Regions from separate parts of the Methylosinus sp. is20ea genome, predicted to be linked through region 1. Evidence: predicted binding sites of a transcription regulator. Region 1 holds the regulator's gene; each other region holds the start of a gene.

Region 1 (7,875 bases):
GCCAATCGCTCGGCGCGCTCCGTGCTGCCGTCCCTGCGCCCCAATGACCCGCTGGCGCGCAGCCTGCGCTCGCCCGATGTGCTCGACGCGCTGGATCGCGTGCTGCGCGGCGCCCAGCCGGAAAAGGTCATCTGGCTCGAGCGCCTGCCGGTGGAATGCTGGTTCGAGGTGCATATCGCGCCGCTGCGCCTCGAAGGCTATGAGAACGCCGCCGTGGTGAGCCTGCGCGACTTGACCGAATCGCGGCGCGTCGAGCGCATGCGCGTCGACTTCGTCGCCAACGCCAGCCATGAGCTGCGCACGCCGCTCGCCTCGCTGCTCGGCTTCGTGGAGACGCTGCTCGGCCCCGCCCACGATGACGCCAAGGCGCGCGACCGCTTCCTCTCCATCATGCGCGACCAGGCGCAGCGCATGTCGCGGCTCGTCGACGATCTGCTCTCGCTCTCGCGCATCGAGCAGCATCTGCATCTGCGCCCGGACACGCCGGTCGATCTCGGCATTCTGGTCGCCCATATCGTCGACACGCTCGCGCCCATGGCGGAGGATGGCGGCATAGAGCTGAAGCTCGACATCGTCGGGCAGGTCGTCGCCCCCGGCGACCGCGACGAGCTCGCCCGCGTCGCCGAAAATCTCATCGAGAACGCCATCAAATACGGGGCCGGGCCGGTCGAGATCTCGCTCTCCCCGCTCGGCGCCTCCGCCGTCTTCTCGGTGCGCGACCACGGCCCCGGCATCCCGCCCGAACATCTGCCGCGCCTCACCGAGCGCTTCTATCGCGTCGACGCCGGCAAGAGCCGGGCCAAGGGCGGCACCGGCCTCGGCCTGGCCATTGTCAAGCACATCGTGGCTCGCCACCGCGGCCGTCTCGCCATAGATTCCGCGCCGGGGAAAGGCGCCACATTTCGGGTGTTTCTGCCCTTGATCGACCCGGAAAAAGCCGAGAATGCCTGACGATGCGTTAAATTAGCTAATATATTCAATTAGATGATTTGTCATGTGACAGTCACTCGACTGTCGTAAAACCCTCGTCGCGCGGCTCTAGGGTGCGCGTCGCTGGGGCGCTGAACGCGCGCCGACACAGTGAACCTCGAGTTCGAAAGAGACCGAACATGATCTCCAAAGTTCTTCATCGAGTCGCACTGGCGACGAGCCTGGCCGTGGCGACGGCCGGCGCCGCCTTCGCGATCGATATCTCCGGCGCCGGCGCCACCTTCCCCTATCCGATCTACGCCAAATGGGCGGACACCTATAAGAAAGAGACCGGCAACGGCCTCAATTATCAGTCGATCGGCTCCGGCGGCGGCATCAAGCAGATCAAGGCCCGCACGGTCACTTTCGGCGCCTCCGACCAGCCGCTGAAGGCCGAGGAGCTGGAGGCCGCCGGCCTCACCCAATGGCCGCAGGTGATCGGCGGCATCGTGCCGGTCATCAATCTGGATGGCGTCGCCTCCGGCGATCTCGTCCTCGACGGCAAGACGCTCGGCGCCATCTTCCTCGGCGAGATCAAGAGCTGGGACGACGCCGCGATCAAGAAGCTGAACCCGAAGGCCAAGCTGCCGTCGGCCGCGATCGCCGTCGTGCATCGTTCGGACGGATCGGGCACCACCTTCAACTTCACCAATTATTTGTCCAAGGTCAGCGCGGACTGGAAGTCCAAGGTCGGCGAGAACGCCTCGGTCGAATGGCCGGTCGGCATCGGCGCCAAGGGCAATGAGGGCGTCGCCAACAATGTCGCCAACACCAAGGGCGCCATCGGCTATGTCGAATACGCCTATGCCAAGCAGAACAAGCTGAACTTCACCAAGCTCGTCAACAAGGACGGCAAGACCGTCGCCCCGACGACGCCGACCTTCCAGGCCGCGGCCTCCAACGCCGATTGGGCCAACGCGCCGGGCTTCTATCAGATCCTCACCGACCAGCCGGGCGCGCAGTCCTGGCCGATCACCGCCGCCACCTTCATCCTGCTGCCCAAGGCGCCGCAGGACACGGCCGCGGCCGGCGAGGCGCTGAAATTCTTCAGCTGGGCCTTCGCCAAGGGGAATAAGGCGGCCGAGGAGCTCGACTATATCCCGCTGCCGGCCAATGTCGTGACTCTGATCAAGAAGAGCTGGACCGCCAATGTGAAGGATGCGAGCGGCAAGCCGCTGGCGTCGATCAACTAAGCGCATCGTCGATACGCGCCGGCGAAATTCCCGATGGAATATTTCGCCGGCGCCCCTCGACGCGAGACGCATGAGAGCCACGGATGGCTAAATGCCGCGAAACGACCGCCCGAGGACGAACTCCGCCCGCTTCCTTTCGACGCGGCGCCCCCACGGCGCAGTGAGTTCACCAAAGACCTGCGCTATGACCTCAGATGAAAAATCCGCCTTCGGGAGCGCGCGATGGAAGCCGGCTTCACCCGCCAAACGAGAGACAATAGCGTGTCGGACCTAGCAATCGTAGAAGCGCAGCCCCGCGCCGCCGAAGTCGACCGCGGGAAAGTTCTCGGCCGCATGGCCCTGTTCGACTTCTTCTTCCACAATCTGACGCGCGCCTCGGCGATTCTCGTGCTGCTGATCCTCGGCGGCGTGATCTTCTCGCTGATCTATGGCTCGCTGCCGGCCATCAAGGCCTTCGGCTTCGGTTTTCTGACGACCGAGTCCTGGAATCCGGTCACCGAGAAATTCGGCGCGGTCGCGCCCATCTACGGAACTGTGGTGACATCGGCCATCGCCATGATCATCGCCGTGCCGCTCGGGCTCGGCATCGCCATTTTCCTCACCGAGCTCTGCCCCCATGCGCTGCGCCGCCCGATCGGCGTCGCCATAGAGCTGCTCGCCGGCATTCCGTCGATCATCTACGGCATTTGGGGCCTGTTCGTGCTCGCGCCCTTCCTGCAGCAGCATGTGCAGCCGGCGCTGATCTCCCTCACCGGCGACATTCCCGTGCTGTCGAACCTGTTCGCCGGCCCGCCCTATGGCATCGGCATGCTGACGGCGGGCTTCATCCTGGCGATCATGGTGCTGCCCTTCATCACCTCCATCTCGCGGGACGTGTTCGACACCGTGCCGCCGATGCTGAAGGAGGCGGCCTCGGGCATAGGCTGCACGACCTGGGAAGTCATGCGCTATGTGGTGATCCCCTATACGCGCGTCGGCGTCATCGGCGGCGTGATGCTCGGCCTCGGCCGCGCGCTCGGCGAGACGATGGCCGTGACCTTCGTCATCGGCAACGCGCATAAGGTGTCGAGCTCGCTGCTCGCGCCCGGCACGACCATCTCGGCGACGATCGCCAATGAATTCACCGAGGCGGTCGGCGATCTCTACACCTCCGCGCTGATCGAGCTCGGCCTCATCCTCTTCGTCATCACCTTCTTCGTGCTGGCGGCGGCGCGCTTCATGCTGATGCGCATCGAGCAGAAATCGGGAGCCTGACCCTTGTCCATCTCCGCCTCCCGCCGCCGCACCAACGCGCTCGCCACGACGCTGTGCTGGACCGGCACGGTCTTCGGCCTCGCTTGGCTGGTGCTGATCCTCGGCGCGCTGATCTATGAGGGCGCGCGCGGCCTCACGCCGGCCGTCTTCACCGAGATGACGCCGCCGCCCGGCTCCACCGGCGGCCTGCTCAACGCCATCGCCGGCTCGCTGGTGATGACGACGATCGGCGTGCTGCTCGGCACGCCGCTCGGAATGCTCGCCGGCACCTATATGGCCGAATATGGCCGCTATTCGAAGCTCAGCATGGTCGTGCGCTTCATCAACGACATTCTGCTCAGCGCGCCCTCCATCGTCATCGGCCTCTTCGTCTATACGGTGGTGGTGGCGCAGGTCGGGCATTTCTCCGGCATCGCCGGCGCTCTGGCGCTCGCCGTGCTGGTCGTGCCCGTCGTGGTGCGCACCACGGAGGACATGCTGCTGCTGGTGCCGAGCCCGCTGCGCGAGGCGGCGGCGGCGCTCGGCCTGCCGCGCTCGCATATGCTGCTGCGCGTCGCCTATCGCGCGGCGAAATCGGGCATCATCACCGGCGTGCTGCTGGCCATCGCGCGCGTCTCCGGCGAGACCGCGCCCCTGCTGTTCACCTCGCTGAACAATCAGTTCTGGAGCACGGATCTCAATGCGCCGGTCTCCAGCCTGCCCGTCGTCATCTTCCAATTCGCGCTCTCGCCCTACAAGGATTGGCAGCAGCTCGCCTGGACCGGCGCTCTGCTCGTCACCATCGCCGTCCTTCTGCTCTCCATCACCGCGCGTGCGCTCAGCAGCCAGGGAAAACAACAATGACCGCCATGCCGGTTGTCGAAGCCACTATTCCAACCAAGGTCTCGGTTCGTGATCTGGACTTTTATTACGGCCAGTCGCGCGCGCTGAAATCGATCTCGCTGCCGCTCTACACCAATAAGGTGACGGCCTTCATCGGCCCGTCTGGCTGCGGCAAATCGACTCTGCTGCGCATATTGAACCGCATGTACGACCTCTATCCGCGGCAGCGCGCCGAGGGCGAGGTGCTGCTCGACGGCGAGAATATTCTGGATTCGCGCATCGACCTCAACCTGCTGCGCTCGCGCGTCGGCATGGTGTTTCAGAAGCCGACGCCCTTCCCCATGTCGATCTACGACAATATCGCCTTCGGCATACGCCTCTACGAGAAGCTCTCGCGCAGCGAGCTCGACGGGCGCGTCGAGGCGGCGCTGCGTGGCGCGGCGTTGTGGGACGAGGTGCGCGACAAGCTGAATACGAGCGGCCTCGGCCTCTCGGGCGGCCAGCAGCAGCGCCTGTGCATCGCCCGCACCGTCGCCATTCAGCCGGAGGTGATCCTGTTCGACGAGCCCTGCTCGGCGCTGGACCCGATCTCGACGGCGAAGATCGAGGAGCTCATCGACGAATTGTCGGAGCGCTACACGATCGCCATCGTCACCCACAATATGCAGCAGGCGGCGCGCGTCTCCGATTTCACCGCCTTCATGTATCTCGGCGATCTCGTCGAATTCGGCGAGACGAACAATCTGTTCACCGCGCCGCAGAACAAAAAGACGCAGGACTATATCACCGGCCGCTTCGGCTGAGCGCGCTACGCGCACGAGGAATATGAGACATGAGCGAACATATCGTCAGCTCCTATGACCGCGACCTCGAAGTGCTCGGCCGCCGAATCGCCGAGATGGGGGGCATCGCCGAAAAAATGCTCGCCGAAGCCATGGATGCGCTCGCCAATTTCGACATTGAGCTCGCCCATCGCGTCGTCGCCACCGATCAGCGCCTCGACGCGCTGCAGCGCGAGATAGAGGAGAACGCCATCCTCACCATCGCGCGGCGGCAGCCGCTGGCCATCGATCTGCGCGAATGCATCGCCGCGATGCGCATCGCCGCCGATCTCGAGCGCGTCGGCGATCTCGCCAAGAGCATCGCCAAGCGCACGGTGAAAATCCTCTCCGAGGCGCGCGTGCCCCGCGCCATCATCGGGCTGAAGACCATGGCCGAAGTGGCGGCCATGCAATTGAAGGACGTGCTCGACGCCTACGCCCAGCGCGATGTCGAACGCGCCCGCGCCGTCTGGACGAACGACAGCGAGCTCGACGCGCTCGAAGATTCGGTGTTCCGCGATCTCCTGACCTTCATGATGGAGGACCCGCGCAACATCTCCTTCTGCACGCATCTGCTGTTCTGCTCGAAGAACATAGAGCGCATCGGCGATCATACGACCAATATCGCCGAAACGATCGTCTATCTCGTCACTGGCGAGGCGATGCCGACCGACCGTCCGAAGGGAAAGTCGACGATCCTCGGCGCCAGCGCGGCAACGGATGAGCCCACGCAATGAACGAGATACGCGTCGCAACGCCGCGCGATGCGCCGCACGACCGCGCGCCGCGCATTCTCGTCGTCGAGGACGAGGCGGCGCTCGCGCTGCTGCTCGCCTATAATCTCGAATCCGAGGGCTTCCAGGTCGAGCATGTGGAGCGCGGCGACGAGGCGGAAATCCGCCTCGCCGAATCCGTGCCCGATCTCGTCATTCTCGACTGGATGCTGCCCGGCGTCTCGGGGCTGGAGATCTGCCGGCGGCTGCGCGCCCGCGACGACACGCGCACCATGCCGATCATCATGCTCACCGCGCGCGGCGACGAGAACGAGCGGGTGCGCGGCCTCTCCGTCGGGGCCGATGATTATGTGGTGAAGCCCTTCTCGACGCCGGAGCTGATGGCGCGCGTTCACGCTCTGCTGCGCCGCGCGCGGCCGGAGCGCGTGGCGACGCGGCTCGTCGCCGGCGACATAGACCTCGACCGCGAGACGCGGCGCGTGAAGCGCGGCGGGCGCGAGATTCATCTCGGGCCGACGGAATTCCGCCTGCTCGAATATCTGATGGAAAAGCCCGGCCGCGTCTTCTCGCGCGCGCAATTGCTGGACAGCGTGTGGGGGCTCTCGGCGGAGATCGACGAGCGCACCGTCGACGTGCATGTCGGGCGTCTGCGCAAGGCGATCATCCGCGGCCGCGAGAAAGACCCGATCCGCACCGTGCGCGGCACCGGCTATTCCTTCGACGAGACCTTTGGGAGGAGCTAGGCTCTTCCCAAAGGCCGTCAGAATTGAAGTTCCGGAAATCTCTTCTTTATCTCAGGTATCGCAGTCGACAGGAAGCACTCTACGATCCCAAATATGCTGATGAGTTTTTCCTCTTTCCTATCCGTCGTAATGCGCAGATATGTGGGGCAGAGGTTCGTATCGTTGTCTAAAAAAACTCTTCTATGATCGTGGTGAACATTTCCGAAAATAAAACGACGGGTATGAACCAAGTAGTTGAGGGCATCCCAATAATTTTCCTCCAAAACTCCTTCCGGATGCTCCGAAAGCTCAATCAGCAGTCGTCCTGCACTTGGAAATTTTGTGCCGTAAAGTCCACAAAGCTCATTGACCCTTCGCGCATGGAAAGCGAACTCAAAAACCTCAATGATTATTTGTTCAATATACGGTTTTGACCATTCGCTCGGAAAAACAGAACTCGCAAACGCAAACAGGTGAAGCGCCTTCTCGCGCGCCAAACAAATGTGAATTTCCGCGAGTCTGCGTTCAACGAGCTCCATCGTTGAGTCTCCTTTTAATCAATGACATGTTGAATACGCGTCAATTGAATGAGGTGAAAAGCTCCTCGCGCACCCGGCATCGCTGCGCGCCAAAGGCCGGGACACGGAAGCCCTTCTACGAGCGCCCCGCCAGCTCCGCTGCGCGATAACCCGACCTTATCGCCCCTTCGATCGTCGCCGGCAGGCCCGTCGCGGTCCAATCGCCGGCGAGGAAGAGATTGCGCCAGCGCGTCACAGCGCCGGGGCGGCGCTCCTGCTGCGCCGGCGTCGCGGCGAAGGTGGCGCGCTTCTCCTTCACGATCTGCCATTGCGGCAGCGCGGCCGGCAGGCCGGTGGCGGCGGCGACCTCGGCCCATATGCGCTCGGCGAGGCTCTCGCGCGGCTCGTCTATCAGCCGATCGGCGCCGCTGATCGTCACCGAGAGGCGGTCCTCGAAAGCGAACAGCCATTCGGTGAGCGAGCCGATCATGCCGAGCAGCGCCGGCTGGCCGGGCGGCGGCGCGATCTTGAAATGCGCATTGACGATGCCGCGGAAATCATCCGGCGCCACGAGCCCCGGCAGCAGCTCCTGCGCCGCCCAGGGCGGAACCGCGAGCGCGACCCGATCATTCTCGCCGAGCGCGATTTTCTCATCGCCGAAATCGAGCGCCACGGCGCGCTCATCGGCAAACTCGATTCCCCTCAGCCGTGCAGCGAAACGCGGACCGGCGCCACGCGCGGCGAGCCTCGTCAGCGCCGGCTCGATGAAAGCTGTCCCGAGCCCGCGCCGCGCGACCAGCGGACGACAGGCGGCGCCGCCGGCGGCGAGCGTCTCGCGCAGC
Region 2 (7,875 bases), 810 kb from region 1:
CATGCCCTTGACCAGCAGCGTGGCCGATTTGATGCCGGCCTCGTCGCCGGCGGTCTCCTCGATCACCTCGACCTTGAACTTCTTGCGCTCCGCCCAGCGGGCGTACATGCGGAACAGCATGCGCGCCCAATCGCAGCTCTCGGTGCCGCCGGCGCCCGAATGCACTTCGATGAAAGTGTCGTTGCCGTCGGCTTCGCCCGAGAACAGCGCCTCGATCTGGCGCTCGCGCGATTCCTTCAGCAGCGCCACGAGCTGCGCTATGCCTTCCTTCTCGGTGTCGGCGTCATTCTCGGCCTCGCCGAGCTCGACGAGGGTGATGGCGTCCTCGAGGTCGCGGTCGAGCCGCGCGATGGAGCCGAGCTGATCCTCGAGCTGGGTGCGCTCGCGCATGATCTTCTGCGCGGCTTCGGCGTCGTTCCAGAGATCGGGGTCCTCGACCCTGGCGTTCAGCTCGGCGAGACGTCGCGTTGAAGTCTCGACGTCAAAGATGCCTCCTCAGCAGTCCCATGGACTGCTCGATCTGTTCTTTCAGCGCAAGCGGCTCGGCGCGCATGTGTCTCTTCCCTTTGGGCTCAGGGCCGGCGGCCCGAGGCCGGAGGTATTAGAGCAAGACGCGCGAAAGATGAAGCCCCCGGCGGAAGCGCCGCGCCAGCGGGCCGCGCCGATCACATCGAACGGCGCCGTTCACGGTCAGGGACAGAGCCCGATCGATTTGCGGTAATTCGCGAGAGAATCCGGCAGCGCCGACGCACAGATCGGCGCAACGATGTTGCGCGCCTCCTGCGGCTGTCCATCGCGGAGCAGCGCAGCGAGCATCAGCCGGACACGCGCCTCCATATGGTTCAGAACAGGGGTGGTCAACGCCTGCCTGTCGGCGAGCGCTTCGCGCAATTCCTTTTCCGCCGCGGCGGCCGATCCATGATCGATCAGCCAAGCCGCGTGCGCGAGACGCGCGCGCGGGTCGCGCGGATTGCGCGCGAGCGTCGCAGCAGCGCCCGCCTTGGCCTTTTCCCAATCGGCCGGAAAGTCGGGAGCGAGAAGCTGGACTTGCGCGAGGCGCGGTGGGACGAGCGTTGCGGAGCCGAGCGCGACGGCGAAGAAAGCCGCCGCGAGCGCCGCCGGCAATTTGTCGAATGCCGGCCGCGGCCGATCGATCGGCCAGAGCGGCAAAAGCGCGAGCCCGCAGAGCAGGCCGCCGGCCGCGCCGCCGAAATGCGCGGCATAATCGATATGTGCGCCGTGACTGATCGAAACGAGCGGCAGCAAGGAGGGCAGCAGAATCTGAAACGAGCCGGTCAGGAGATTGTTGCGCCCCGGCCCCGGCGGAAAGCGATAGCTCGCGACCGCGGTCGCCGCGAACAGAGCCACGACGCCGCCGGACGCGCCGACGCCGACGATATCCGGTGGGTTGAAGAAGATGGAGGCCGTCGAGCCGGCGAGCGCGCCGACACAGAAAACGCCGGCGAACCAGGCCGCCCCGACGAGACGCTCCAATTGCGAGCCGGCGGCGATCAGCGCGACGACATTGAGCAGCAGATGAAACAACCCGCCATGCAGCAGAGGCGCGGTGAACAATCGCCACCATTCGCCGTCGCGAACAACGGCGAGCGACGAGCCGCCCATGGCGACCAGAGTTCCGACTGCCGGCGTAATGGCGTCCGTCGCCGGAAAAGGCGCGAAGGCCAGCTCGCAGGCGAAGATCGCAGCGAGAACGACCGCGAGCGCGATCGAGAAATAAGGCGCGACGCGCGCGACTTTCGGCTCGGGGGGCGCGCTCTCGCGCGCGAGCGCCGCCGCTTCCGGCGTCTGCTGCGCCTTGGCCTCCTCCACTCTGGTCGCGACGAACATCGCCAATTTGTCCGGCTCGACATCCAACGTGGAGAGCGGAAAAACGATCTCGCGGCTACGCCAACCGAAAAGTCCCCCGAGCCACGCTAAAAATCCGGCGCGCTCCAGCCGATCCGCGGCGACCGGATAGAGAGTGAGATGCAAGAGTTTCTGATTGTTGGCGACGCTCATATAGACGTTCTGAACATCGCCCCAGGAAACCGGGCCGCTCACGATCGAGGGGCTGGAGAAATCACGATCCGTGAGAATGAAGGCGGGCTTTCGCGCCTGGATCAGCTGCCAGAGCGCGGCCAGCGCGCAGAGACCGAAAAAGGCGAGAACCAGCGCGCCGGCCGCGACGCCATGACGTTCGTCCGGGTGAAGCGTCATGAAGACGCCTCCCGCAGTGAAGGCCAGACTACCGACGAAGATCAGCAAAAGCTTTTTGGTCGCACGCCGAATCTCGACGTGCGTGGAATGTTCGGCTGTCATGGAAATACACCCGCCGCTATATAGAGATGACGTCGGCGTAAGCTTAGCCGAAATATCTCGGGCTGCCTAGACGGCGGACTCGCAGTCTCGTCAATCCTGCGACAGCGGCTCGCCCTCTTCGCGCGGCGTCGGCAGCGGCTCCAGCGGCGGCTCGCCGCGGGCGCGCTGCGCGGCGCGCTCCAGCATCTGCATGAAGGCGTCTATGTCCTCTTCGCGCGTGCGGTGATTGAAGATCGCCGCGCGGATCGTCGGATGGCCGTCGAGCAGCGTCAGCGACGGCGCCGCCTCGCCGCTCTCATGCAGCTCCATCACGATCTCGCGATTGAGCCGTCCCGCCTCGTCGTCGTCCTTCACGCCGAAGCAGACGACATTGAGCGCCACCGGCGCGCGCATCTCGAAAGTGCTGGACGCTTCGATATGGCTGCGCAACCGCTGCGCCAGCGCGCAGCTCTTCTCTATGCAGGCGCCGAGTCGCTCCGCGCCGAAGACTTCTATGGTGAACCAGGTCTTCAGCGCGCGAAAGCCGCGCGAGAGATCGGCGCCGAGATCGCAAGGCCAAATCTCGCCCGCCGCCAGCCCGCGCGGCGCGCGCGTCAGATAGGCGGCGTTGGCGGCGAAGGCGCGGCGATGCGCCTCCGGATCGCGCACCAGGAAGAAGCCCGCGTCATAGGGCACATGCAGCCATTTGTGGAAATCGAAGGCGACGGAGTCGGCGCGCTCGAGGCCCTTCACCAGCGGCTTCAGCGCCGGCGACAAAACGGCCAGCGCACCGAAGGCGCCGTCTATGTGGAACCAGAGGTCTTCCGCCTTCGCAATGTCGGCGAGCGCGTCGAGATCGTCGATCGCGCCCGTGTCGACCGAGCCCGCCGTGCCGACGACGAGAAACGGATGCAGCCCCGCGGCGCGATCCTCGGCAATCGCGCGCTTCAGCGCGTCCACGCACAGCGAGTGGGCGCTGTCCGACTCGATGAGCCGCAAATGGCGCGCGCCGAGGCCGGCGAGCTCCATCGCCTGCCGCACGCAATTATGCGCCTCGCGCGAGGCATAGGCGACGAGTTGCTCCTCGAGCGCCTTCAGCCCGTTCTTGCGCACATTCTTCTCGCCGAGCGCATGTTCGCGCGCGACCAGCAGCGACAGGAAATTGGCGATCGACGTGCCGGTGACGAAGACGCCGGAAGCGTCCGCCGGAAAGCCGAAAGCCTCCGCCATCCAGGCGGCGATCTGCCGCTCGACATCGAGCGCGATGTGATTGCGGCCGCCGCAATTGGAGTTGAGCCCGGCGGCGAGCATTTCCGCCACCATGCCGACGGGCGTGCCGGCCCCCTGCGCCCAGCCCATGAACAGCGGATGGATATTGCCATTGGCGTAAGGCTGGATGAAGCGCTCGAAATCCGCGAGCGCAGCCGAAAGCCCCCGCCCTTCGGCCGGCAGCGGGCGCCGGAAGCGCTCGCGCGCCTCCGCTGAGGGCTCGCGCCAGACCGGCCGCTCGCGCAGCGTCGCGAGATGGTCGATCATCTGGTCGAGCGCGCGATGGCTCTCGGCGCGAAACGCCTCCCAATCCGTCGGATCGAGATCCGCGGGCGAGGCGTCGGCGGGCGCGCCGATCGGCTTCGGCGGCCGCTGTGAATGGTTCATTCCCGCTTCATCCCCGGGAGCTTCGTAAGTGGGACAGGACTAATCAGCTTTCGCGCTGCGAAGCAATATCGCCGCCGGGAGCGGCGGCGCCCCCCGCCCTCGCCTTCAAGGGCGAGGACCGGCCAGAGATCGCCGGAGGGATTCGACGGCGAAGACTCCGGGAGGGCGTCATCCCCTCCCGCTCGCCTCCGCTATCGAATGCGCACATTCTCCTCGCCCCGCGACGTCATGGCCGGGCTCGTCCCGGCCATCCACGCCAGCACGGCGAGGCGTCTCGAAATTTAGCGTGACGCCGAAGCTCCAGCGGCGCCCGCCATGAGATGAAATCCGTCGATCTGGAGCGCTTTCCTTTGGTTTCTCAGCAGCTTGGCGTGGATGGCCAGGACGAGCCCGGCCATGACGGCCGCAGTGTTTCGTGAAGTGTGAATCCGATCGCGCTCGCCTCCAGCGGGAGGCAGGGCTAGGCGAGCGTCAGCTCGACCGTCCCGACGCCCTCGATCTCGCCGGCCACATGGTCTCCCGAGACGATCGGCCCGACGCCGGCCGGCGTGCCGGTGAAAATGAGATCGCCCGCCTCGAGCCGCACGAAGCCGGACAGAATCGCCACGATCTCCGCGACGCTCCAGATCATCTCGGAGAGATCGGCGTCCTGCCGCACAGCGCCATTCACGGCGAGGCTGATGCGGCCCTTGCCCGGATGGCCGATGCGCTCGGCCGCGGCCAGCGCGCCCAGCGGCGCCGAATTGTCGAAGCCCTTGGAGAGGTCCCATGGGCGGCCAGCCTTGCGCGCCTCGCTCTGCAGATCGCGGCGGGTGAGGTCGATCCCCGCCCCATAGCCGAACACATGGGCGAGCGCATCCGCGCGGGCGATATCCGCCCCGCCGCGGCCGATCGCCGCGACCAGCTCGATCTCATGGTGCAGATCGGAGGTTCGCGGCGGATAGGGGATGGTCGCGCCGCTGGCGACCACCGCATCCGCCGGCTTGGAAAAGAAGCAGGGCTGCTCGCGCGAGGGGTCCTTGCCCATTTCCCGCGCATGGGCGGCATAATTCTGCCCGACGCAGAAAATGCGCCGCACCGGAAAGCGCCACGACTCTCCCGCGATCGAAAGCGCAGCCGGCGCCGGCGGCGGAAACAAAAATGCGCTCACTGCGAAACCTCTCGCTTCACTCCGCGGCGGACGCGGCGCGAGCGTCGCGGCGCCGTCATAACTGTGAGAGACTGACCATCTATCGGAGCGATGTCAAAAACACATCGTTTCGAGGATATTTCATGATTGAGCTTCTGTCCCGCGCGTCTTGCGCCGCGTCATGCGCTTTGATCTGCGCCGCTTTGCTCGCGCCTCTGCCCGCCGCCGCCTCTCCGGATGACGGCCCGCATCGTCCCATCGTCATCGGCCATCGCGGCGCCGGCGGCTATGTGCCGGAGCATACGCTCGAATCCTACGCTCTGGCGATCGAGCTCGGCGCCGATTTCATCGAGCCGGACCTCGTCTCGACCAAGGACGGCGTGCTGATCGCCCGCCACGAGCCGAACATCATCGCCACCACCAATGTCGCGAGCCTGCCGCAATTTTCCGGCCGCAAGCGCAAGGCGGTAATCGACGGCGCCGAGCAGGAAGGCTATTTCGTCAGCGACTTCACCTGGGAAGAGATCAAGCAGATCGGCGCCGTCCAGGCCTTCGCCGAACGCGACCCGGACTTCAACGGGCGCTTCCGCATTCCGAGCTTCGACGAGATCATCGAGCTCGCCAAGCGCAAGAGCCGCGATGAAGGCCGCGTCATCGGCGTCTATCCCGAGACCAAGCATCCGACCTATCATCAGTGGCTGGGCCTGCCGCTCGAGGATCGCCTGCTCGCCGTGCTGACGCGCCACGGCTGGAACCACCACAGCGCTCCGGTCTTCATCCAGAGTTTCGAGCAGGCCAATCTGAAATATTTGCGCAAGAAGACGACGGTGCGGCTGATCCAGCTCGTCGACGCCAATGACGTCAATCCGGACGGCTCGCTCGATTTCACGCCGCCCTATGATCGGCCCTTCGATTGGACCGTCGCCGGACGCCAGGGCAAATTCGCCGATCTGCTGAAGCCCGCTGGCCTCGCCGAGGTCCGCACCTATGCCGATGGCGTCGGACCGTGGAAGACCTATCTCATCAGCTCCGCCTGCATAAAGATCGTCGCCAACGCCTGCGCCGACGCCAATGGCGACGGGCTCGTCGACGAGGCGGATCGCAAGCTGCTGGCGCCGACCTCGGTCGTCGCCGACGCGCATGCGGCCGGCCTGCTCGTGCATCCCTACACATTCCGCAATGAGCAGCGCCGCCTCGCCAGCGATTACAAAGGCGTTCCGGTCAATGAATATCTGACCTTCTATAAGCTCGGCGTCGACGGCCTGTTCAGCGATTTCGCCGATACGGCGGTGACGGCGCGCTCGCTGTGGGCGCTGAAGACCGACCCCGATGCGGCCAAATGTCTGGTCAAAGGCCTCTATGGCCATGACGCCGCCTGCCGCGGCCTGCGCTGGCTCAACGCCAATTGAGATCGATGCGGACGGCGGTTCGGCGCTGTCGTCCGCACATTCTCACAAATAGCTCAGCCACCAATCGCGGCGACGCCGCTTGACGCCCGCGAACCAGACGCAGGCGGGATAGATCGCCGCCATGATCAGCATCCACATGACATAGGCGCCGGCGAGGCCGAGGCCGTAATTCTCGGGCGGCGGGCCGCCGCTCTCGAGGCCCTTCAGATCGACGCCCTTGGCGAGGGCGACGACGAGAGCGGCGACGAGAATGACATAGAGATGCAGCACATAGGCGAAGAGCGGAACGCGGCCGAATGTGGCCAGCACGCGCCCCACGGCGCCGTCCGCCCGCTCCAACGCCGGCAGCAGCAGAAGCCCGCCGCCGAGCGTCACCAGCGTGTAGTGTAGCGAGGGCGGATATTTGCTGACATTGAGGAAGGAGAGCGCCGTTCTGACGCCGTCCGGATAGGTCAGCCAGAGCCGCATGTCGCCATAGACGCCGGCGAAGCGCAACACGACGAAGCCCGCGAGAAAGGCGAGGCCGAGCGCGACGAGCCCCCGCATCCGACGCTCATGCGGCCATAGGAAGATCGGCGCGAGCCCATAGCCGAGCGCTATGACGCCGATCCAGGGCAGCACGGGATAATAGACCTGGCCGCTGAGGCCGAAAGGCAGCGGCCCTTTCTCATGCAGCACATTCCAGAAGGGCGCGAAACCGCCCAATTGCGCCGCGTGAACGCCATCGAAGAGATTATGCAGAACGAGGATTGCCGCGCCGATCGCCAGCACGCCGCGCGTCGGCAGGAAGATGAGCGCCGAAAGCGCGATCATGCCGCAGCCGATCGCCCATAGGGTTCCGAGCTCTATCGCGCCCGAGCCGACCGTCCACACCGGGCTGATGACGAAAATATCGAGCAGGATCAGCCACAGGCCGCGCGTCCACAGAAAGCGCGCGCGGGCGCCGCGATCCTCGAGCGAGAGCCCGTGCAGATAGGCGGAGACGCCGGCGAGAAAGGTGAAGGTCGGCGCGCAAAAATGCGTGACGAAGCGCGTGAGAAACAGCGCCGGATAGCTGTGATCGAGATTGGTGGGATCGAAGCGCAGCGCGTCGGCGTCGAAGAAATCGCGCACATGATCGAGCGCCATGACGATGATGACGAGCCCACGCAGGCGATCGATGGAGAGGAGACGCGTTCCCGCGGGAAGCGTGACGGCTTCGCGCTCGGCGGTTGCGACAAACTCCATCGTATCGGTCATGACGTTTTTCTCCGATCGCCGACGGGGAAAAGGGAGAGCGCGTCCGCCGCGCTAATCGAAATCGGCCGGGTCGAGCTCCCGCAGCGTGCGGCAGAATTCGCAGGTCACGCCGATGCGGCCATTGTCGCCGATCATGTCACGGCG
Region 3 (7,875 bases), 1.9 Mb from region 1:
GATATTCTCGAGCGAGAACACCACCGAGCCGTCTGGATTGCGGATCTCGCTGCGGGCCGCACGAAACTCAATATCCGCATAGGGGGACTGTCCGGCTCTGGTGTGGCGTCGGTCGATCTTCATCTCGTCCTATTCCTCGAAAAATATGCGCGCGAAACCGCGCGCGGCCGATGGCGTCGGCCGTGTGGAAAGCTCGCTTGTCCGGGACTCTACGTGGGAAACGCAGATACCAACCTGGTCGCGAAGAGAGGGCCGCCGCCGCGACAAGGCGCGCAGCGCGGACGAGCGATGAGACGAACGCCGCCCCTCAGGGGCGCGATGCCGGGCCTCTTCGATCTTCCGCCGCTGCGTCATAGGTGACACTCCAAGAGTGCGTCACTCCGAGAACGTCGTCAAGTCGCTATCAATATATAGTGTGAGAAATTAAATTACTGACAATATGTTGCCAAAAGTCGTGGATTATGGGGAGAAGCCGACTCGGGCTCGGCTGTCGGGGTCGACGCGTGCGCCATTTTCGGCAAGGGGGCGGGCGATCGGGATGATTCTCCCGGTCGACTTTCCTCGTCTTGACGCGGCGGGGCGCCGAGGAGTTAGTTGCGCGCCGGCGGCGCCGGGGCAATAGGCGCCAAAAGGCCTTCAGGAGGTTACTCATGTCATTCGTCGTCGCGCGCCGGGGGTTCCTGGCCTGCTTGTCGCTCGCCGCTCTGGCCTCGTCGGCCGCTCTGGCCCACGGCCCCTCCCGCCAGAAGGTGACGGAGACGATCGAGATCGCCGCCCCGGCGGAGAAGGTTTGGGCCATTGTCGGCAATTTCCAGGATTTGAGCTGGCTTCCCCCCGTCGCCAAGACGGAAGGGACGGGCGACAACACGCCCGACAAGGCGACCCGACACCTCACGCTGAAGAATGGCGGCGAGATCGACGAGCTGCTCACCAAATATGACGCCAAGGATTTCTCGCTCGCCTATCGCATCGAGAAGGTCGATGTGAAGATCCTGCCGGTGAACAATTATTCGTCGACGCTGACGGTGAAGCCGCAGGGCGACAAGAGCGTCGTGGAATGGAAGGGGGCCTTCTACCGCGGTTTCCCGAACAACGACCCGCCGCCGGAGCTCTCCGACGAGGCGGCGCTGAAGGCGGTGACCGATCTCTACAAGGCCGGCCTCGCTTCTCTGAAGGCCAAGGTCGAAGGCAAGTGATCTCCAAATCCTGGGGGAGGGCGGCGCGCGCCGCCCTTCTCGGGCTCGCTCTCGCCGCGCCGGCGGAAGCAGACGAGGCTTTCGTCACCAATCAGGGCAGCGGCGATCTCACCATCGTCGATCTTGCGACTATGGCGCCGGCCGCGACCCTGCCGATCGGCGGCAAGCCGGCGGGCGTCGCCGTCTCCACTGACGGCGCCCGCGCCTATGTGACGAGTCCCGAAGGCAAATTTCTCTCCGTCGTCGACACGCGCGCGCGCCGCGTGCTGCGCAAAATCCCGCTCGAGGGCGGCCCGCTCGGCCTCGCTGTCGCGCCGGACGGCGGCCGCGTCTATGTCGCCGACATGTATGAGCAGCGGCTTTTCGCGGTCGATCCCGATTCGGGCGTCGTCGCGACGGCGAAAGTCGGCTCCACCCCCTCGGGCGTCGCGGTGACGCCGGACGGCAAGACGATCCTCGTCGCGATTCGTGACGCCAATAAAATCGCCTTTGTCGACGCCGCCTCTTTCGAGAAGCGCGGGGAGCTGGAGGTCGGCCGCCATCCTTTCGGCGTCACCATCGACGCCAAGGGTGAGCGCGCCTACACCGCCAATGTCGAATCGGACGATGTCAGCGTCATCGACCTTTCGACGCGGCGCGTGATCGCCACGGTGAAGGTCGGCAAGCGGCCCTATTGCGTGGCGCTGGCGCAGGGCAGGGGCTTCGTCACCGACCAATATGCCGAGGCGGTGAGCGTCTTCGATCTGACGAGCTTCGCGCCAGTGGCGCAGGTGAAGGTCGGCGAATATCCGGAAGGCATAGGGGCGAGCCGCGACGGCAAGACGATCTATGTCGCCAATTGGTTCACCAATGAGTTCTGGTCGATCGCCGCCGACAGCCTGAAGGTCGTGGCCAAGGTCAAGACCGGCGACGGGCCGCGGGCCTTCGGCGCGTTCATCCGCGCGATGAATTGACATGCTCCGGCCGCACGCCCATGCCGATCAATCGCGCCGGCAACTGCCGTAGAACCGGGAACACGTCCAGAAGACGCAGCGCCAGCGGCGGCTCGAACGGCGCGTCCGCGGCGAGCACGCTGCGAATCACCCGATTCTGAATGAACAGCTGCAACCGCTGCGTGACTCGCGCCGGAAGCTCCCGGCGCCTTTGGACCGCCCCGACATCCTCGTCGCGCAGCGTCCCCCCGCGCAGCCTTTCGGCGAGCAGATTGGCGGTCGCCACCGCATCCTGGATCGCGAGATTGATGCCGACGCCGCCGACCGGGGACATCGCATGGGCGGCGTCGCCGATGCAGAGCAGGCCGGGCCGGCTCCATTTCGTCAGCCGATTCACCTGCACGGTGAGTAGATTGACGTCCTCCCAGTCTTGCAGATCCTCGACCCGATCGGCGAGAAAGGGAACGCTATCGGCGATGGCGTCGCGAAATTCGTCGAGCGGCCGACGCCTCAGCGCCTCGGCGCCGCCTTTGGGGATGACATAGCCGATCTGCCAATAGGCGCCGCGCTCGATCATCGCGACCATGCGGCCCGGCGCGGCGCGGCCGAATGTCTCCTCCGGATCATCCGCCGCGCGCCGCAGCTTGAACCACAGCACATCCATCGGCGCGCCGAAATCCTCCACCGCGAGGCCGGCCTCTTCGCGCAGCAGCGAGGTCCGTCCGTCCGCGGCGATCGTGAGATCGGCGCGAATCTCGATCGCTCCCTCCGGCCCCGACGCGCGCACGCCGGTGACGCGGCCGTCCTCCTCGATGAGGCCATCGGCGGCGGTCTTCATCAGCAGGCGGAAATTCGGCAGCTTCTTCGCCTCGCCGGCGATGAAGTCGAGAAAATCCCACTGCGGCATGAAGGCGACGAATTTGCACAAGGTCGGCAGGCGCCGGAAATCGGCGACGACGAATTTGCGGCTTCCCACCCAGGCGGAGACCTGAAACGCTTTGCGATGCGGCAGCTTCAAAAAAGCGTCGAGCAGGCCGAGCTCGAACATCAGTTGGAGCGTCGAGGGGTGGATCGTGTCGCCGCGGAAATCGCGAAGGAAATCTGCGTGCTTTTCCAGGACGATCGTCTCGACGCCGGCGCGGGCGAGCAGAAAGCCCGCCATCAGCCCCGCCGGGCCGCCGCCGACGACGCAGCATCTCGCGGAGATCGTCTGCGCCATTCGGCCTCCCCCTCGATGAAAGGGCCGAGCGTCGGCCCTCCCGTCTTTATGGTCAATTCATCAGCGGTTTTCCATTCGCATCCTTCACATTGGCCGCCCAGCTCTTGCGGATGAGCGCCACTACCGAGGCCGGCATAGGCTCGAAATCGAGCTCCTCGGCTGCTGCGGCGCCCTTGGAGAAGGCCCAATCGAAGAATTTCAGCGCTGCGAGCGCCGCAGTGGCGTCCTGCGGCTGCTTGGGCAGCAGGATGAAAGTCGCGGCGGCGATCGGCCAGGAGTCCGCGCCCGGCTGCTCGGTGAGCAGGCGGAAAAATCCCGGCGCGCTCTCCCAATCGGCGGCGGCGGCCGCGGCCTCGAAGCTCTCCTTGCCCGGCGCGACGATCTTGCCGTCGCGGTTCATCAGGCTGACGGCGGCGAGCTTGTTCTGCTTGGCGTAGGCGTATTCGACATAGCCGATCGCGCCTTTGGAGTTGGCGACATTATTGGCGACGCCCTCATTGCCCTTGGCGCCGAGGCCGAGCGGCCATTCCACGGCGACGTTCTCGCCGACCTTGGCCTTCCAATCCGCCGAGACGCGGGACAGATAATCGGTGAAGCAGAAAGTGGTGCCCGAGCCATCCGAGCGATGCACGACGACGATCGGAGTCGCGGACAGCGAGATTTTCGGATTGAGCGCGCGGATCGCCGGATCGTCCCACACCTTGATCTCGCCGAGAAAAATGCGGGCGAGCGTCGTCCCGTCGAGAACCAGCCCGCCGGATGTGACGCCGTCTATATTGACGACGGGCGTGACGCCGCCGACGACCTGCGGCCATTGGATGAGCCCGGCGGCGTCGAGCTCCTTGGCGGACAACGGCTGGTCGGAGGCGCCGAAAGTGACGGTCCGCGCCTTGATCTGGCGGATGCCGCCGCCCGAGCCGATCGACTGATAATTGACCCGATTGCCGGTCTCCTTGGAATAGCTCTGCGCCCATTTGGCGTAGACGGGCAGGGGAAAAGTCGCTCCGGCGCCGGAAATGTCGAGCGCGCGCGCGCTCCCCACGGAAAGGATCGCCGCCAGCGCGGCGTGAAGAATAAGTCTCGAACCTTTGGAAATCATGCGGCCGCCCCTTTGGAATTCGACGCGACGCTCTTCTCCCGCGTGAGCCGAAAGCAAATATTTTCAGCTCTCTACGGTGCGCTTTCGAGGGCGCGGCGGCTGTCGTTATTCTGTCACATATCTCCTTTTCCACGAACCGTCGCCAAAAGCAAAGGTCGCGCATCGCCGCGGGGGGACCGAGCGGCGCGCCCGACTGGACATTGCGCCGTCTTGACGCAATAAGGAGCCACGCAAACATGGGATGGACGCTTCCGACATGTCCTACATCATTCGCTTCTTCACTTGGTGGAATCGGGCGACGCTCAGCACCGGCCTCTGGACGCTGCTCTATGGCGAGCGCGTCGGGACGGATGAGTTCGGCAACGTCTATTACCGCCGCCGCGGCGGCAAGATCGACAAGGCGCTGGGCTTCGAGCGCCGCTGGGTCATCTACAAGGGCTATGCCGAGGGCTCGGCGACGCCGCCCGGCTGGTATGGCTGGCTGCATCACATCGTCGACACGCCGCCGACGCAGGAGACCTACCAGCCGAAGGAATGGGAGCTGCCCTATCGCCCCAATCTGACCGGCACCTCCGCCGCCTATCACCCTCCGGGCTCGATCCTGGCGGAAGGCGTCCGCGCCAAGGCGGGCGGGGATTATCAGGCCTGGACCCCCGAGCCCTGATGTGAACGCGGGTCGCGGCGTCGCCCGCGACCATCGATCCGCCACGCTCTTCCTATTCAACGACGGCGCATGAGGCGCGGGCGGCCGGCCCGAGCCAGAGATCGGAAACCGACCCGATATGATCTCCCGCCCCTTCCGCCTCCGTTTCGCTTTGTCCGGAGCCGCGATGCTCGCCGGTCTCGGCGCGGCCTCGGCCGATCCCATTCGCAATCCGACAGCCATCTTCGCCGGGCTCGACAAGACGACCGGTCGAATCATCAATTTCGACGTCGCCATCGACGAGACCGTGCAATTCGGCTCGCTTCAGGTGACGCCGCGCGTCTGCAACACGCGGCCGCAGACCGAGGCGCCGCAGACCACGAGCTTCGTCGAGGTCGACGAGCAGGACACTGGGAAAAACGACGCCAAGCGGATTTTCTCCGGCTGGATGTTCGCGGCGAGCCCCGGCCTGCATGGTGTCGAGCATCCGGTCTATGACGTCTGGCTCGTCGATTGTCGCGGCGGCAAGGAGATCGTCCAGGCGCCGGCGGCCGATCCCGCCGCGGCGACGGGCGCTCCCGCCGCGGCCGCTCCGCCCGAGAAAAAGCGCTCCCGCTCCCGCAAGGTGGAGCCGGTCGCGCCCGTTCCGGTCGAGGCCGCGCCGATCGGACCGCGCGATTCGGTCCCTCCCGAGGGCGCGAAGACGCCGGACGGAGCCGACCCCGCAGCCGCGCCGCCGGCCGAAAAGCCCAAGAAGAAGAAAAAGAAGCAGCCGGCTCAGTCGGCGCCGGCCCCTGCTACGGCGCCTTCGCCATTTCCGTTTTGATCTCCGCCTCGGGGCGCAGGATCGCGACGATCTCGCGGCCGGGGACGGGCGCATTGTCCGGCCAGGCCGCGAATCGCGCCGGGGCGGTCAGCGCCTCTTCCAAAAGGCCGTGATAGGCGTCGCGGCTGATCTCGACCGCGCCCAGCGAGGCGAGATGCGTCGTGATGAATTGCGTGTCGAGCAGGCGGAAGCCGCCCTTGACGAGCCGCGCGACGAGATGCGCCAGCGCCACTTTGGAGGCGTCGGTCTCGCGGTGAAACATGCTCTCGCCGAAAAAGGCCGCGCGCATGGAGACGCCATAGAGGCCGCCGACGAGCCTGCCCTCCCGCCAGCATTCGACCGTATGGGCGAAGCCCATGTCGAACAGCTCACGGTATAGGCGCCTGATCTCGGCGTTGATCCAAGTGTTCTCGCGCTTGGGCGCGGAGGCGGCGCAAGCATCGATGACCGCGTCGAAATCCGTATCGACCCTGACCTCGAAACGATCGGAGCGGATCGTCTTGGCGAGCGAGCGCGAGACCTTGAAGGCGTCGAGCGGGAAAATGGCGCGCTCTTGCGGGTCCACCCAGAAGAGCTGCTCCTCTTCGGCGTTCTCGGCCATGGGAAACAGGCCGATCGAATAGGCGCGCAGCAGGATCTGCGGCGTGATGGCGTAATCTGCGGAGGAAGGGCGCGACATTTCGCAGATTGTAGCGCAATGCGCGCCGGAATCGAGAGCGTTCGGCGCCTAGTCCGAATGTCGAAGCGCAGCGGAAGCGGCGCGCGCCGGGCTGGCCCCTCCCTCACCCTCCCCCGCTTCGCGCTATCGAATGCACATATCCTCGCGCCCACGACGTCATGGCCGGGCTCGTCCCGGCCATCCACGCCAACGCGCCGAGGCTTCTCGGATGGTTGGCGTGATGTCGAAGTTCCGGCGACCTCTACCTGGCCCTGCCACAAACCCGCCCGACGCAAGCCGAAATCCGGCGATTTCCTCAAATTTCTCAGCTGCTTGGCGTGGATTGCCGGGACAAGCCCGGCCATGACAGCCGCTGGGTTTCGCTATGTGTGAATCCGATAGCCCGCTCCGCGGGAGAGGGGGCGGCCGACGTTACGCGAGCCCCCCGAGGCAGCGCGGAGCCAGCTCCCTCTCCCGCGATGCGGAGGAGTGTCGGGGAGGGGGCTTCGCGCTCCTTCGTTTTCGTTCAGCCTTCGCCGATCACCTCGAGGAAGCTGTGCGCGTCCTCCTTGCGCTCGAAGACATGCGGAGCGATGCCGCGCTTGCTCAGCGCCTCCTTCAGCTTCAGCCGCAGAAAGGCGCTCGTCGTGTAGCGCGTCGTCGTCACATAATAATTCTCGAGCATATATTGGATCATCTCCGCATAGTAATCGTAGAGATGTTCGCTGATGCGGAAATTGTCGAGATTGACGACCTGATTGACGCGCTTGCCGATCGTCTGGCAAGCGTCGATCAGCATTTTGCGCAGATCGTCTATGTCGCGCTTGGAGCGCGCGCTCCAGCCCTCGAGATTGAGGAACTGAATATTGCGATCGGCGTCATAGCTCACGCGATCCTGCAGATCGAGATTGAGCAGATCGGAGATCAATCCCATCGGCTCGTCGACGAAGATGCGCTTGTCCATCAGGATCGGATGCTTGACGATCGGCTTGAAGTCCATATGCGGAAGAATATCCCGCTCTATGTCTATGCCCGGCGCGACCTCGATGAGCTCGAGACCTTCCTTCGTCAGCTGGAAGACGCAGCGTTCGGTGACATAGATCACCGGCTGCTCGCGCTTTTGCGCATATTTGCCGCTGAAGGTCACCTGCTCGACGAATTTCAGAAACTTCCGCGCGCGGCCTTCCTTGAGGATTTTGACCTCGCCGTTCTCGATCGCGACATCGAGACCGCCAGCCGTGAACGTGCCGGCGAACACCACGCTGCGGGCGTTCTGGCTGATGTTGATGAAGCCGCCGCAGC

What was found. The regulator PhoB, encoded in region 1, activates phosphate uptake and scavenging genes when phosphate is short. The targets are predictions, from matches to a motif close to TGTCATNNANCTGTCAT.
Region 2: the regulator PhoB is predicted to act here: its motif matches at 5,147-5,163, upstream of AC6IY7_RS09730 (glycerophosphodiester phosphodiesterase).
Region 3: the regulator PhoB is predicted to act here: its motif matches at 4,547-4,563, upstream of pstS (phosphate ABC transporter substrate-binding protein PstS).

The regions. Positions count from the first base shown of each region.
Region 1 is NZ_AP046088.1:1,326,226-1,334,100, forward strand. It holds gene AC6IY7_RS06085 (ATP-binding protein) at 1-951, shown strand, start outside; gene pstS (phosphate ABC transporter substrate-binding protein PstS) at 1,110-2,162, shown strand; gene pstC (phosphate ABC transporter permease subunit PstC) at 2,496-3,416, shown strand; gene pstA (phosphate ABC transporter permease PstA) at 3,420-4,259, shown strand; gene pstB (phosphate ABC transporter ATP-binding protein PstB) at 4,256-5,041, shown strand; gene phoU (phosphate signaling complex protein PhoU) at 5,071-5,796, shown strand; gene phoB (phosphate regulon transcriptional regulator PhoB) at 5,793-6,536, shown strand; gene AC6IY7_RS06120 (hypothetical protein) at 6,554-7,054, opposite strand; gene hpnE (hydroxysqualene dehydroxylase HpnE) at 7,170-7,875, opposite strand, start outside.
Region 2 is NZ_AP046088.1:2,136,043-2,143,917, reverse strand. It holds one part of gene prfB (peptide chain release factor 2) at 1-483, opposite strand, end outside; one part of gene prfB (peptide chain release factor 2) at 485-553, opposite strand; gene AC6IY7_RS09745 (rhomboid family intramembrane serine protease) at 691-2,319, opposite strand; gene AC6IY7_RS09740 (pyridoxal phosphate-dependent decarboxylase family protein) at 2,410-3,954, opposite strand; gene AC6IY7_RS09735 (fumarylacetoacetate hydrolase family protein) at 4,415-5,104, opposite strand; gene AC6IY7_RS09730 (glycerophosphodiester phosphodiesterase) at 5,227-6,492, shown strand; gene AC6IY7_RS09725 (acetyltransferase domain-containing protein) at 6,535-7,731, opposite strand; gene AC6IY7_RS09720 (Hsp33 family molecular chaperone) at 7,783-7,875, opposite strand, start outside.
Region 3 is NZ_AP046088.1:3,469,864-3,477,738, forward strand. It holds gene AC6IY7_RS16155 (vitamin B12-dependent ribonucleotide reductase) at 1-123, opposite strand, end outside; gene AC6IY7_RS16160 (SRPBCC family protein) at 651-1,196, shown strand; gene AC6IY7_RS16165 (YncE family protein) at 1,193-2,149, shown strand; gene AC6IY7_RS16170 (FAD-dependent oxidoreductase) at 2,130-3,347, opposite strand; gene pstS (phosphate ABC transporter substrate-binding protein PstS) at 3,400-4,446, opposite strand; gene AC6IY7_RS16180 (NADH:ubiquinone oxidoreductase subunit NDUFA12) at 4,703-5,110, shown strand; gene AC6IY7_RS16185 (DUF2155 domain-containing protein) at 5,277-5,915, shown strand; gene aat (leucyl/phenylalanyl-tRNA--protein transferase) at 5,887-6,594, opposite strand; gene AC6IY7_RS16195 (acyl CoA:acetate/3-ketoacid CoA transferase) at 7,100-7,875, opposite strand, start outside.